DNA from 2 places in the Aliiglaciecola sp. LCG003 genome. Region 1 is predicted to be linked to the other one. Evidence: riboswitches for the same ligand, from Rfam matches in the RefSeq annotation. Region 1 holds a riboswitch; the other holds the start of a gene.
What was found. Region 1 has a riboswitch for cobalamin ahead of QR722_RS16995 (ABC transporter ATP-binding protein). Riboswitches for the same ligand answer to the same signal wherever they lie in the genome.
Positions count from the first base shown of each region.

Region 1 (7,576 bases):
CAAAGGCGTAAAATTCTCTATTAACGCACTTTTATAGGTGGCGTATCCGGCTAGCTGAGTGTTGAATAAGCGTCGACTATTATCCTCATTAGTATCACAGGCTAGCGCCTGCATGTGAGCCCGCCATGCGCTGGCATCTTGTTGCCAAACCGCGCGCATACCTAATTTGGCATGTCGCTTAATCATTAAAACCACATTTTGTTGGACGTTTAAATATTGCTGCTCGATGGGATCTTGCTCAGCAAACACTGACGTACAGACAGTCAAACCTAGGCTTAACAACCCTAGGTTTATTGCAAATATTATTTTATCCATACAATTGACGTCCCTTTTCTTGGCAAAATTAAAAATCAAAATAACAATTAATTGTTATCGCGATTTAAATAATATTCCAACTCTGAGATTTTGTGGTAATTTTTCACCCCTTCTTGGAACTTAAGATAAGATTTATAGACCTTATCGAAGGTAGGGTCGGCTGCGGACTGCTCTTGCATCACTTCAGCTGAAGCGCTTCGCAATGCATCAATTACATCATCAGGAAGCGGACGCATATCCACACCGTGAACATTGACCAATGCTTCCATTGCGTCTTTATTGGCAGCGGTATACTCATCCAACATATCTTGATTCACCGCCCGTGTTGCAACTTCTATAATAGCCTGTAAATCGGCTGGTAAACTCTCATAAGCCTGTTTATTTACCATAAACTCCAAGCTTGCTCCGGGCTCATGCCAGCCAGAATAGTAGTAATACTTGGCTGCTTTATATAAACCAAATGATAAGTCATTGTAAGGTCCGACCCACTCGGTAGCATCAATCGCTCCGGATTGGAGCGAAGTAAACAATTCACCACCGGTTAGCGCAATAGGAATGCCACCGACTTTTTTCAGCACTTCCCCGCCGAGGCCAGGAATACGCATCTTCAGCCCTTTTAAGTCCTCTACACTATTGATTTCTTTTTTAAACCAGCCAGCCATTTGCACACCCGTGTTGCCACCAGCAAATGGAATCAGATTAAAGGGCGCATAGAGCTCACGCCACATTTCCATTCCACCACCGTAATGTAACCAACCATTAAATTCTGTTGCATTCATACCAAAAGGTATCGCAGTGAATATCTGCGCGGCAGGCGCTTTTCCTTTCCAATAGTAGGAACCAGAATGGCCCATTTGCGCCGCGCCGCTAGATACGGTGTCAAACACTTCAAAACCCGGCACCATTTGTCCGGCACCAAACACTTTAATTTTGAGTCGACCGTTTGACATCCGCTCGACATAATTGGCAAAGGTTTCAGGGGCTTTACCCAATCCTGGAAAGTTCTTCGGCCAAGAGGTAACTAATTTCCATTCGTAAGTTTGCTGTGGTTCAGCGTTGTTTTCTGGGGTCTGCGTTTTTCCACCACAAGAAATCACCAGCGTAGCAACAGAAACTAGTACAAATTGTTTAATCAAATTCATGAATCTTATCCTAACTAAGTCTAAAGCATAGAGGGCAACCACGTTACCAGATTTGGCCAAATTGCCAATCCGATCAGCAGTAATACTTGGATCACTATAAAGGGAACAACACCACGATAAATATGGCTGGTTCGCACTTCCTGCGGTGCGACTCCCCTTAAATAAAATAAGGCGAAGCCAAATGGTGGAGTTAAGAACGAGGTTTGTAAATTCACCGCAATCATAATCCCCAGCCAAATAGGGTCTACTCCCATGGTCAATAACACGGGTGCTACTATAGGCACAACCACAAAGGTAATTTCAATAAAATCCAAAATGAAACCAAGTAGGAAAATAACAACCATCACCAATAAAACAGCGCCGAATACTCCGCCGGGGAGTTGTTCAAATAAACTATGGATCAGCTCTTCGCCACCAAAGCCGCGAAAAACTAGGGAAAATATAGATGCGCCAATTAAAATTAGAAACACCATTGAGGTGACTTTTGTGGTCGACATTAAAACTTCTGTTAACTTTTCTACGCTCAACTGACGCTGAACCAAAGCCAAAACTAACGCTCCTGAAGCACCAACCCCGGCGGCCTCTGTAGGCGTTGCAAAGCCTCCTAGGATTGAGCCTAACACCATCACTATTAATATTAGAGGCGGGAATAAGGCAGAGAACAAACTCACTTTGCTATCGGTAGTATGCACCTCAACGGGCTCAATTTGTTTTATGTTTCGTGCAGCAAAAATAATTACATAGATTAAATACAGGGTCACCAGTATCAGCCCTGGCACCAACGCTCCCACAAACAGATCGCCAACTGACACCGACTCAGGCGAAAAAATTCCCATGTTCAATTGCGCTTGTTGAAATGCACTCGATAGCACATCACCGAGTAATACTAATGCAATTGAAGGTGGGATGATTTGTCCTAAGGTGCCGGTTGCGCATATTGCGCCACTGGCAAATGAGGGAGAATAACCCTGTTTTAGCATGGTAGGCAGGGATAATAATCCCATGGTGACCACAGTGGCGCCGACAATTCCGGTACTCGCTGCCAACAACATTCCGACCAAGACCACGGACACCGCCAAGCCAGATTGCAATTTGCCAAATACCTGCCCCATTGCCAATAACAAGTTTTCCGCGACTTTAGATTTTTCTAACATCACCCCCATAAAAACAAATAAAGGCACGGCCAGTAATGTTTGATTGGTCATGATACCGTACAGACGACTGGGTACGGCTTGTAGATAAGAGGTGTCAAATACCCCAAAAACGGCACCAGCACCGGCAAAGATAAGTGAAGTACCGGCTAACGTATAAGCTACCGGATAACCATATAACAGGGTGATACAGACTACGGCGAACATCACCAGCGAGAGATATTCCATTAATAGTCTCCGCCTGAACTAGATGCTGAAGCATCTTTTACTTTCGCGATATTCATCAGTAACTCGGCGATCCCCTGCAATAACATCAGCAAGGCGAAAATCAGCATCAATGATTTCAGTAAGAATACCAGAGGCAATCCTCCTGCTTCCTGAGATGATTCAAGCAGTGTCCAAGACATACTGACATAATTATAGCTAATCAAAAGAACAAAAATATTCACCGGCAGCAAAAATAATAAGGTACCGAACACATCTACTTTTGCTTGTTTTTGGGCAGAAAAACCACGATAAAAAATATCTACTCGCACATGTTCATTCACCCTCAGGGTATGTGCGCAGCCTAACAGGAATACCATTGCATGCATGTACATGACAGACTCTTGCATCGCAATCCAGCCAATATCAAATCCATAGCGCAGCACCACTATGAGTAGGGTAACGATTACCATCACTAGGGTTAACCAGCTAACTAGTCTGCACAGGCTATCATTTAACCTATTGATAAAGTGAACGATAGATTGAGTAACAGCCATTCCCATCCTGTTTTTGTTATTTTTCTAATTTAACCCGTATTAAACGTTTTTTTAACAAAGAACGCTAGTGATTGGCTAGCGATTCTAATCAAGTCCACTTGTTTTGGTCTGTGATTCTGCGGGTCAATTAGATATTGGCAATCAAATGTCTGCTGCTAACCCGCTATGCAAACTCCTCCAATCATCAGGTTCAATAAGCACTAATGTTCCAAAATTAATTAGTCCGGCTCCATAAAGCTTGCTATATTGCCGGTGAGACCGTCGGTTTTCTGTGGCTCATTTAGTAAGCTGCAGGAAGTAAATGGGAATCTGGTGAAATTCCAGAACTGTGCCCGCAACTGTAATTGTTCACCTCAGTAAAGCTGACGTGACAGAGTCAGATACCAGCCGATAACCAGCTCTTTGGTTTCACCTTATAAACTTGTCGTGCGGGAATACACGATATGCCGATACCGCCTTGCTCTAGTTTCAAGTATACGGTTGCCAATTCCCGTTCTAAGAAAAATTCTGCAGGCAATGTGATGTTCAATATATTGCCCCTTGAAAAAGAGTAGCCAAAGTTCGCCATGCTTGAAGCACGTAATGTCAATTATCAGACAAATAACAAGACCATTCTCAACGGGATCAATTTCCACGTTGTGCCGGGTCAAATATTGGGAGTGCTAGGTCCCAATGGTGCGGGTAAAACCACTCTACTAAAAATCTTGTCTGGACAAATAGCCAGCGAAAAAATGATTTATTGGCAAAATAAACCGGTTGAAAGCTATCAGCTAATTGACCGAGCCAAACAAATAGCGGTGGTAAATCAGTTTAACAATCCGGTTTTTTCATTAAACGTCGAACACATAGTTAGTATGGGCTTACTTCCTCATCAAAGCATGTTCGGCAAAGTAAAAAGCTTCCAACACGCTGCTATTACACAGGCAATTACACAAGTCGGACTTCTCGATAAACGTCACCAAGTGTTTAATACTCTTTCTGGGGGGGAACAGCAGAGGGCTCTTATCGCAAGAGCCATTGTACAACGTGCATCACTGATAATATTAGATGAACCGATTAACCATCTTGACGTTTTTTATCAGCATCAAATACTCGAGCTGTTGCGCCAGCTTGCAAAAAAATTCAACCTCACTGTAGTAATGAGCTTGCATGATCTTAATTTGGCGGCAGCCTACTGCGATCACTTGTGCCTGTTAGATGATGGAGCCATGGTTGCACAGGGCAATCCGCATGCTGTGTTGTGTGAAAAACGCTTGCAACGAGTATTTAGAACGCCTTGCCATGTATTCAAACATGACAGCAATGAGCATCTGCGTGTCGAGTTTTATCCACAAAGGACAGCAAATGAATAAGCTGAGATGGGGCGCGCTGGTGATTGTCTCGATTGCCAGTCTAGTAAGTGGCTTGTTGTTTGGTGCGGCAGACATCTCCACCGCCGAAATCTACCAGTGTGTTGTTCATCAGTGCCGACTACCTATCAACGAGGTCATATTTTGGCAAATTCGCGTGCCTCGGATCTTGGTCGGCTTTCTTGTGGGAGCCGGATTAGCTGTGGCCGGGGCAACCCTGCAGAACGTTTATAGAAACGGTTTAGCCGACCCCTATTTATTTGGTGTCGTGTCGGGCGCAGGCTTAGGTGCGAGTATAGCGACGCTGATTACCAGCCATTCAACGGTTGCCAACATGCCTATTTTGTCTTGGTTAGCGTTGTTACCTTTTTCCATTGCATTGCCTCTTGCGGCATTTTTAGGGGCGATTTTTGCTGTGCTGATTGTGCAAATGCTTGCCAGTAGACTGTTTGGAAACCGCACTGAGCTGCTGTTATTGGCTGGAGTCGCTGTATCTTTTATGCTCAGTTCGGTAAGTCATTTATTGCTATATTTGGCAGAGCCTTTCGCGGCAAATAAAGTGATTTTTTGGTTACTAGGCAGTCTAGCCAGATCTGAAATGTGGTTTGTTTGGGTGATGCTGCCAGTAGTAATGGTTAGTGTCGGAATATTGTGGCTATATGGTCGTCATATGGATGCAATGCTGCTTGGAGATGAAAGTGCCAAAGCCTTAGGTGTCAAAGTAGATGGTTTAAGGACACTGGTACTGATGATTTGCGCAGCATTAACCGCTTGTATCGTGGCTTACTGTGGCGGTATCGGTTTTGTGGGATTAATGATCCCGCACATTGTTCGAAGTTGGCTTGGTGTAACCAGTCGAACTTTGATTTTAGGTTGTGTGTTGATTGGTGGCAGTTTTCTTATATGGGTAGATGTTGCTGCCCGAATGCTGCTGGCGGGACAAGAAATACCTATTGGCATCATCACCTCTGCAATTGGCAGTATTTTCTTTCTGGTGGGGTTACGCAAAAATCGCTATTAATCGGCAATCAATCCTCTGAAATGGATAATCTTTAGCTATGAAAATATTTGTTAGTGTTTTTACCCTCCTTTTAGGGCTATTAATTAGTGTATCCTTTGCCAGTCAGGTTGAAAGTCAGTCTTCACTGCAAAAGCAGAATTTGAAGATCATAGCTTTAGCCCCACATATAGTTGAGTTGCTGTTTGATATTGGAGCCGAAAAACAAATTATTGCCACCAGCTCCTATGCGGATTATCCCGTTGATGCCAAATCGCTACTTCAGGTGGGAGATCACAGTCGATTACAGATAGAAAAGATTGTACAACTCCAACCGGATGTAATCATTGCTTGGAAAAGTGGCAATCCATTAGCTGACCTAGACCGGCTGCAGCAATATGGTTTAAAAGTAGTTTACTCAAATCCAATCCAGTTGGCCGACGTCGCTAAAGAGCTGGTTTGGCTGGGTGAGTTGACCGGCAGAGAGGAAGCGGCCAATTTTTTAGCTCAAGAGTATAAATTTAGACTGCAAAGGTTAACACAAAGGTATCAACATAGACCTGAGGTAACTGTGTTCTATGAAATATGGTCAAACCCGCTGCAAACAATTGCAGGGAAAGCTTGGCCACAACAACAACTAGACATATGCGCTGCCAACAATATTTTCAGCAACATTGATGAAGACTATCCGTCAGTATCACTAGAACAAGTGCTAACCTTAAAACCACAAGTTATTATACAGCCCCGCTCGCCGCAGAACCTGATATTCCACGATCTCGATTGGCAAAAATATAGCTTTGTGCCTGCGGTAGAAAATAACTTTATCTTTCACCCCAATGCAGACAAGGTCTATCGCATGACGCTACGTGTATTAGATGAGGTAGCCAGTCTGTGTAACGAAATAGATCAGGCGCGGCAGCATTACTTCCTTCCATCAACCTGAAGAACCAGGCCTGTATTTAGCTAAAACATATCAACAACGGGGCCATAACGATTTGCTGCGCTATGGCCGTTATCATTAAGATACTGCTTGTCGCATACCACCTAAACAATTCGGTGAGTTTGGTGAATTACCATATAAATTCTGCCACTCAGCATCAGTATAAGTATGTAGCGCCAATGCATGTATTTGGTCAGCCAACTCTTCTTTTAAGACTGCATTAACCGAACGATGTCGGTTGATTAACCTCTCGCCACTAAACTTGGGCGTGACTAACACCACCTTGAAATGCGTTTCAGAGCCAGCAGGTACATTATGCATAAAACTCTCATTCGTCACTTCTAAATGCGCTGGGTCAAAATGCGCTAGCAATTTTTGCTCTATATTATTTTGAATGTTCATATGTTGTCCCTGTGAATGTGTGTCTAAGTTTAAATTTAGCTTGTTATTGGCAGTTTAAACATGAATTTATTGTGTCAATTTACTAAGTAGTTGAGTCAACTAGATATAATTTATCTAATGAAAAACACCGACTGTTATAACGTTGTATCTTGAGAATAGATCTTGCGGAAGGTCAAATTAATCCGTCCATCAAGCGCTCCTGCGCCTTTGCTGATACCATGCTGCCAGAACTCTTGAGTGCAGCCCCCCATCACCAATAGACTGCCGCTTAGTAAGGGTATTCTGACTTTTTTGCCCGACTGTTTATGCCGAAAATCGAAGTCCCGTGTTTGACCTAAAGTCACGGACGCTATCAAAGGATGCTTACCCAATTCAGCTTCATCGTCAGCATGCCAGCCCATACTATCTTGCCCGTCCCTATACCAATTGGCCAATACAGAGTTAAATTGAGCATCGCAAGCCTGTTCAACCTGCAGGCGCAAATCCCGCAGTTCTCCGGTCCAAGGTTGCGGTTGCATG
Region 1 covers NZ_CP128185.1:3,908,334-3,915,909, forward strand. Annotated here, with positions in the region: gene QR722_RS16970 (hypothetical protein) at 1-315, opposite strand, end outside; gene QR722_RS16975 (TRAP transporter substrate-binding protein) at 363-1,457, opposite strand; gene QR722_RS16980 (TRAP transporter large permease) at 1,478-2,836, opposite strand; gene QR722_RS16985 (TRAP transporter small permease subunit) at 2,836-3,369, opposite strand; cobalamin riboswitch at 3,615-3,775, shown strand; gene QR722_RS16990 (hypothetical protein) at 3,746-3,898, opposite strand; gene QR722_RS16995 (ABC transporter ATP-binding protein) at 3,936-4,721, shown strand; gene QR722_RS17000 (FecCD family ABC transporter permease) at 4,714-5,739, shown strand; gene QR722_RS17005 (cobalamin-binding protein) at 5,777-6,658, shown strand; gene bolA (transcriptional regulator BolA) at 6,734-7,057, opposite strand; gene QR722_RS17015 (alpha-ketoglutarate-dependent dioxygenase AlkB family protein) at 7,192-7,576, opposite strand, start outside.

Region 2 (7,576 bases), 270 kb from region 1:
TTGATGCGAACTTCAGCACTGGCTGAAAATGTTAAGGCGCAGGCTAGTGTCGTAAGTGTTAAAATTCTTTTCACAATAATTCTCCAGAATTAGTTCAACGGAACGACTTTGACACCGTTTGTTACAGCGCTTTCATCGATATATCCAATAGCATTTTTGTTGTTCATTATAATGTCCAAAACGGCGGCATCGTCATTAACTTCTTTCGGCGGAATACCTTTACCGGTAAATACTAACTTTGACCAATACGCAGCTACCTGAGTAGAGCTTCTGCCCAATAATTCAGAATCAAATTCAGCGCGAATGGCTGAGCTTTCGGCCTGATTAATGGGTAAGGTTTCTTTGCCATCAGAAAACTTCTTTTCTTTGCCTAAAAAAATTCGTTGCACATCTTTGACGCTTAATGCGGCATTATTATCTGGATGCACAACTACCACAGCGGCAGCAAAAGACAAGCTGGAGAATAGGGTGGTGAGCACCCCCGCCAGAGCGGTTCGTTTGATAGAAGATTTCAACATATGGTATTTCCTCAAATAAATAGATAGTGCGTAATTTACGGGTTGGTTATTGCGTTATTAGTGACACCTATGCAGTAAATAGTGTTTTCAAAGGACAACTTAGCTAGGTCAATTGACCCTCTCATGTTGTTCTTATTGATTATATTGTTTGAATACCTCTGTCGCTTTACATGCCTAAAAACGATCTGAATGCCAGAAGTATTTGCGCAATTTAATTGAAAGATACTGATTTCACGTCGCCAGTAACAGCTGCGCTGTCGACGTAGCCGATAGATGCTGGGTCGGCTGATACGGCAGCCACCACATCAGCATCGCTTGATACTTCTTTAGGTGGGATCCCTTTACCGGTAAAAACTAATTTTGACCAGTAAGCGGCAACCTGAGTCGAACTGCGGCCGAGGACACTTGAGTCAAAATCACTGCGAATGGCGCCTTCTGTTTGGTTGATTGGATAGACAGCAGTTCCGTTACTAAATTTCTTTTCTTTGCCCAAGAATATTCTTTGTACTGCTTTAGTGTCTAACGCGTTTTCATTACTTGGATGAACTATGACAACCACTTCTGCACAAACACTAGCAGCGGCAGTTAATAATAATACTGCAGTTGATATATTTAGAAAGCAATTGCGAATCATAAGTCCCTCATAAAACTAGTGTAAAAAGCAAATCAGGTTGGAAGCGGGACGAACCATACAGATTCCCTTGCTTATTTCCAAGCTAGTCGAGGTATGAGTATTTCGATAATAGTATTAAATTTCATACCATACTTCCCGTATGCAACCGAACCATTGAATAAATTAGTAGATTGATGTTGGACTACAGATTGGCAAACCTATTTTAAGCTTTAAATCTCAATATAACTAGGCATTTCCTCTAGTACTGCGGTCCAATCCATCAATACAAGGTTTTAAAAATGCCCACAAAAACAAATCTAGCCGAATATAAAAAATATTCTAGTTTTTATTTTGTCCTGAAAGGCATGTAAATATATATATATCAAGTAGCACCCATGAGCACTGTGCACATAGGTACTTTGCAGGCTTTAAAGGCTGATCGTGGTGGAAACAGATAATGCTCTACCAGCGGAGTTGTAATTGAGCACCTCTTGATACTCATTATCGAGCAGATTCGTTAGACTTGCTTTAAATGAAACGTTTTCTGATAAATGCCAATATGCCGACAGGTTAGTCACACTATAACTTTCCAACGCCTGTCCACCTATATCTTCAGCACCGCTGACGCTTCGATGAGTTAGCTCAACAAATAGCGTATCGTTAAGCAAAGCTTTTTTGAGCCCCAGATTAACTTTATTGCGAGGACGTCTTAGGCGTAATTCGCCCCTACTATCGGTTGCATTATTGTGGGTATAGTTACTTGAAAACGTCAGACCGTTGTGGAAATTATATTCAAAGTTGGCTTCAACACCGCGGGATTTGCTTTGGCCTGCAACTTGTAAATAGCCTTGGAAGCCAATTGAATCAAAAATTATTTCATTCTCAACCTGTTGGTCAAAGTAAACAACTTCTATCATATTGCCTTGGGGAGTGGTTAGTTCAAAACCCACGTCTAAACCTTTGCTATTCTCTTCTTCGAGTTGCAAGCCTGCAGCATCCCCATAAGCGAAAGGGCCATCATTGTAATTTTGCTCATACAGACTCGGTGCTCTAAAGCCTGCACCATAGCTGGTCTTTAATTTTAAATCTAAACTACCCAATTCAACATGTTTAACAGCGCCAATTCGTACACTATCAAAACCGCCAAAGGTGTCATTGTCGTCGTGGCGAATGCCAAGATTGAAAAAAGTACTTTGGTCAAACTCACCTAGCCATTCGGCAAAAATACTCTTTTGATGACGGGATAAGTTTTCACCGTCTAAGTTTTCTTGTTTATTTTCTGCGCCAAATACAAAGCGCTGGCTTTGCCAAGCGTAACTTCCAATATACTCGAATTTATTAACTGAACCGCTATTGATAAAACCAAATTCGCCATTGTTGATGAAGCGTCTTTCAATATCAGTGGTGTTAAAAGCGACTTCATGACTACTCTTTTCATCTTTGTACGCCAACGAGCCCCGCATAGTGGTTTGTTCTGAGTCTGTCAGGCAGTCGTTACTCGCTGCAAAGGTGGTGTTGTCAAAACATCCATCATATTCATTTTTTGCATCGACTTGGCGGATAACCATTTTAGCCTGCCAGTTTTCAGCAATGTTATAGTGGCCCTTGATATAAGTTGTATCGTTGTCGTAGCTATCTTTCTCGCCGGATAGATCTGTGGTTTGAGCGTTGAAGCCTGAACTGGATAAATTCGATACCGCTAGCAATACACCGCCTTGCTCATTACCAAGGGAGAGGTTTGCAGAAAGTCCTTTGGTATTGTAACGAGACCCGCTAAACGTCGCGTTGGCTGAAAGACCATTCGCAGGCTCTTTGGTATACATGGTAACAATTCCGCCAGCATCGGCGCCATAAGCTAAACCTTGCGCCCCGCGCAATATTTCGATCCGAGACAGTTGTTGTGCCAATACATCATCGAAAATTGGCGAAACCTGCGGTGCTGAAGGGTCCGTTAGCTCCACACCATCGATATACAATTTGGTTCTAAAACTTTCTTCGCCACGGATCCTCAAAGTGGTTGTTTTACCTAGCCCGCCAGCGTTAGAAACATTAATACTGGGGGTGTTGCGTAAAATGTCTGCGACGCTGAGGGTACTTTGACTGCGTAAATCGATTTCATCCAACACTGTTATGCTGGTGGCAAGGCGATATTCAGGTTGTGCGAAACGACTAGATACCACTGACATCTTTTCAATGCTTTCATCCGGTGCAGAACTTAAATCACGAGATAGTGCGTTGCTAGAAACAAGAATCGATAATGTACTTAGTGCTATAGCTATAGGAGTTTTTTGCATATTGTTAACCTTGGTTTGTACTCCGCCCGAGTACAGGTAAATGGGGATCCACTGCTGTAGGGATCATTCGACGTCCAAGGCCGGTATCCGGGCTCACAAGTGTCATAGTAATATGACGGCATTAACACCTTCCCGTTAAAAAAAAACAGTGGTATATGGTTAATGTTTGACTTGTTTACCGTTGCGGGGGCAGCGTCAGCTTTGATGTAAATTAATTTTCATCTCACTGTCTTCCCGTTTAACTGCCCCTATAAAAGGAGGCAGCACCTTGGTCTCGTTTTATTATAGCTTGATGATATAAAAAGAATAAAGAACTATGTTTAATGGAATTAAAAAAGCGTAATACTCGGCTCCTGCAAAGCGGAATACTGCTCTTTGAGAGCAAGGATTTGTTGTTCCCAATATTTAGCTTCCGCAAACCAAGGGAATGCTTGAGGGAATGCAGGATCTTGCCATCTGCGGGACAGCCAAGCCATATAGTGGACCATCCGCATCGCACGCAGAGGTTCTATTTGGCCAAGTTGACGGGTGTCGAAGTGATAGAATTCGTCATAGGCTTCAATTAATGTATCGAGTTGAATGCGCTGTTGGTTTTGGTCACCAGATAACATCATCCACAGATCTTGAATGGCAGGTCCCATTCTACAATCGTCTAAGTCGACAAAGGTCGGGCCATCACGCCATAAAATGTTGCCGGGGTGGCAATCTCCATGCAAGCGAATCATTTTCTCTGGCTTATAGAGTTGGCTAGTCAAACTTACCACTTGTTCCAATATTGTGAAGAAAGCAGTGTGCAAACTCTGTGGTATCAATTGGGTGTTGTGCAACGTCTCTGTGGCATCAATTAAATGCTCTTGGATTGAAAATGAAGGGCGATAAGTAAAAGGCTTACCTTGACCAACCTGGTGAATACGGCCAATGAAGCGCCCCATCCATTCTACTTGGTCTAGGTTGTCGACTTCGAATTGACGCCCACCCACAGAAGGAAATATCGCAAACTGGTAACCTTGATACTGATGAAGGGATTGTTGCTCAATTCGTATAGGCGCGACGACTGGAATTTCGTGGTCATGTAGCTCTTGGGAGAAATCATGCTCTTCTTGAATCTGCTCTGTGGACCAGCGCTGTGGCCGATAGAACTTGGTCACATAGCGCTTATTGTCCTGTGCAATAAATTGGTAAACCCTATTTTCATAGCTGTTGAGGGCTAGAAGACCGGATTCAACCAAAATTCCCTTTGATTCAATGGCATCAAGGATCAGGTCAGGGCCCAACTGTTCAAAATTAAATTTAGCGTCGTCAGTGATACTCATTGATAAATAAACTTACTTGGCTCACTGACTTCTACAGGTTCATCGCCGTCAATGGAAAAGACTTTAAACCTGAATTCTGTCACTGTTTCTTTTAGTGCATAGGGGTCTATCGCGACGCTAACAGCTAAGTTAAGCACTTCGCCTCCTTGCACTTTTACTTGATTGTTGCCCATATACCTATGCCCCTTTAGTCCCAGTACTTCTATTTGGTAGACACGTTCTGTTTGCGATTTGTTGAGTACTTTAAGTGAGTATACGTTTTCAATAAGACCATCGTTGGTTTCTCTATACAATGAGTTACGATCTCGAATAATATCGACTTCTAGTGGCACTCTGCTCATGATTTCATATACTAATAGCGACACCATGATCACGAGTACAACCGCATAACCTACTAGTTTCGGGCGCACTATCTTAGTTGTCCCTCCCGCAAGCTCGTGCTCGGAGGTAAAGCTAATTAAACCTTTCGGATAATTCATCTTATCCATCACGCCGTTACAGGCATCTACACAGGCTCCACAGTTGATACACTCATATTGCAGTCCATTGCGAATATCTATACCGGTTGGACAAACTTGCACACAAAGGTTGCAATCTATGCAATCTCCCAATCCTTGTTGCTGGATGGCTTCATGAGACGTTTTTCTGGAACGAGGTCCTCTTTTTTCACCTCTAGAAGCATCGTAGGCGACAGTGTAAGTGTCTTTGTCGAACATCGCTGACTGGAATCGAGCATATGGACAAATGTGGGTACACATAATCTCGCGCATCCATCCCGCATTTCCATAAGTGCAAAGGGTAAAGAATATCACTGATAAGCCGGACCAAAATCCCGCATTGAAGCTGAAAAAATCAATGAATAATTGATCTATGGGCGTAAAATATCCGACAAAAGATAACGCAGTAAGCAAGGCAACCAGAATCCAAGAACTGTGTTTGAGGGTTTTACGCCAAAATTTATCAAAATCCATTTTGCGCTGATCAAGCTTGATACGCTTGTTTCTTGCGCCTTCAATCTTTTCTTCAAACCAGATATAAATAAAGGTCCATGTAGTTTGCGGACACATGAACCCACACCATACGCGTCCAGCGAAGGTTGTGATGAAAAATAACGCAAACGCACTGATGATCAAAATCCAAGCCAATAAGGTAAGGTCTTGTGGCCACAAAGTTAAGCCGAAAATATTGAATCGTTGCGCTCCGATATCCAATAATATGGCTTGATTACCGTTATATTGAAGCCAGGGTAAAATGGCGAAGGTGCCTAAAAAAATCAATCCAAAGAATCGCCTGAACGTTTCGAGGGTTCCTTCAACCGCACGAACATAGATTCTACTTCTAGGGGTATAGGCATTTTCATGTTGGCTGGGATCGGGTTTGTGGACTTTAACCGGTGAGATGTCTTTAATCGGAATGCGCTCACTCATTCATGTGCCCTTATATTACAGCGATGGAAACCATTATGGGTAGACTATGTCTTGTAGCCGATTGGCTTTGACAGCAATAATTATCGCATATATTGCCCAGTAGTTGTTAATCTGGATCAAACTTAGATGGAATTATTTCGATAGCCACTGGCTACTCAGGTATTACCCCAATCACTTAGGTATGATCAGCAATAATAGCATTTGCTATGCTACTTGGCTGTGATGATCTATTCTGCGTCCATGATAAGCAGTAAAGTCAGTGTATGTTAAGGTACTTTTTCATTTTCTCGGAGATAATATTATTAGTCATGTTGCTAAGGTCTTCGTTTGTGCAGTATTTTTTAGCTGATATTCAGAATAATCTATCTGATTTTATGACTGAGATATCATTGCAGATAGAAGAAACTCAGTTGGCGGGTTTACGCTCTTCACTCATGCCTTACACCCAGCAAATGCGCGAGTTTCAAAAAGACTATATTGAGCAGATTACCTCTAGCTCCGGAAGTCTTGAAAATTTCCATACTCGATACTGTGCACAAAGAGAAATCAATCCCTATGTCAATGGCGCTAATTTAGAGATGGTGTGCCACACTATTGATAATTCAAAATTGCTAACGGTGAACAAAGCGTCCTAGCAAATGGATTGGTATAACAATACAGGCCAAAAGACATCGACAGGCTTGTCACTTCCCAGCAGTCAATCTTTTCTCCGCATTTCCTTGCTATCAATGGAACAATTACGCGGTAGTTACTGTCTATTCAGTTAGATAGGTAAATTTACATTCATGTTCAATTCAGCTAACTAGGCTACAATTATTGATATCCACTAACAAAACATGCTTTGTCGGTAACCATGGCAGACACTGTTAAATAAAGAGGGACCATTATGAAGACTTCAATTTCGTTACTATTAACAGGAGCCACGCTTAGTTTATTTGCCAGCGCAAGCTATGCAAAAGCTGAAGTCGAAATCATTTGGGAGAACCCAACTGAATATCGAGACGTAAAGCCAACCATGCAGAGTCGGACTAAATTTCGTGAACAAACGTTAGAGCAATTGGAGGAATACCTGATTGAATTGGCTGAAGATCTGCCCGACGGTTATGGGTTGAGTTACAAGGTAACTAATCTTGATTTGGCTGGTGAAGTATGGCCTGCTTCTTTCGCTGGATTCGGACATTCTAGTAATGATGTGCGAGTAGTCAAATCCATCGATATTCCGCGCATGGACTTTTCATATGTTTTAAAAGACGCCCAAGGTTTAGTCCTGCAAGAATCAGCCGAGGTAAAACTCAAAGACATGAGTTTTATGGATAGACATAATGCCTTCTTTAAAAATGAAAATTTAAGGTATGAAAAAAATATGCTCCAGGATTGGTTTAAAACTGAATTTTCTAAACTGTTAGAAAAA
Region 2 covers NZ_CP128185.1:3,640,099-3,647,674, reverse strand. Annotated here, with positions in the region: gene QR722_RS15860 (porin) at 1-74, opposite strand, end outside; gene QR722_RS15855 (type 2 periplasmic-binding domain-containing protein) at 90-518, opposite strand; gene QR722_RS15850 (type 2 periplasmic-binding domain-containing protein) at 730-1,152, opposite strand; gene QR722_RS15845 (TonB-dependent receptor plug domain-containing protein) at 1,560-3,425, opposite strand; cobalamin riboswitch at 3,487-3,710, opposite strand; gene QR722_RS15840 (serine/threonine protein kinase) at 3,755-4,738, opposite strand; gene ccoG (cytochrome c oxidase accessory protein CcoG) at 4,735-6,165, opposite strand; gene QR722_RS15830 (hypothetical protein) at 6,495-6,800, shown strand; gene QR722_RS15825 (DUF3016 domain-containing protein) at 7,052-7,576, shown strand, end outside.
Region 2: another riboswitch for cobalamin. It lies ahead of QR722_RS15845 (TonB-dependent receptor plug domain-containing protein); the one in region 1 lies ahead of QR722_RS16995 (ABC transporter ATP-binding protein).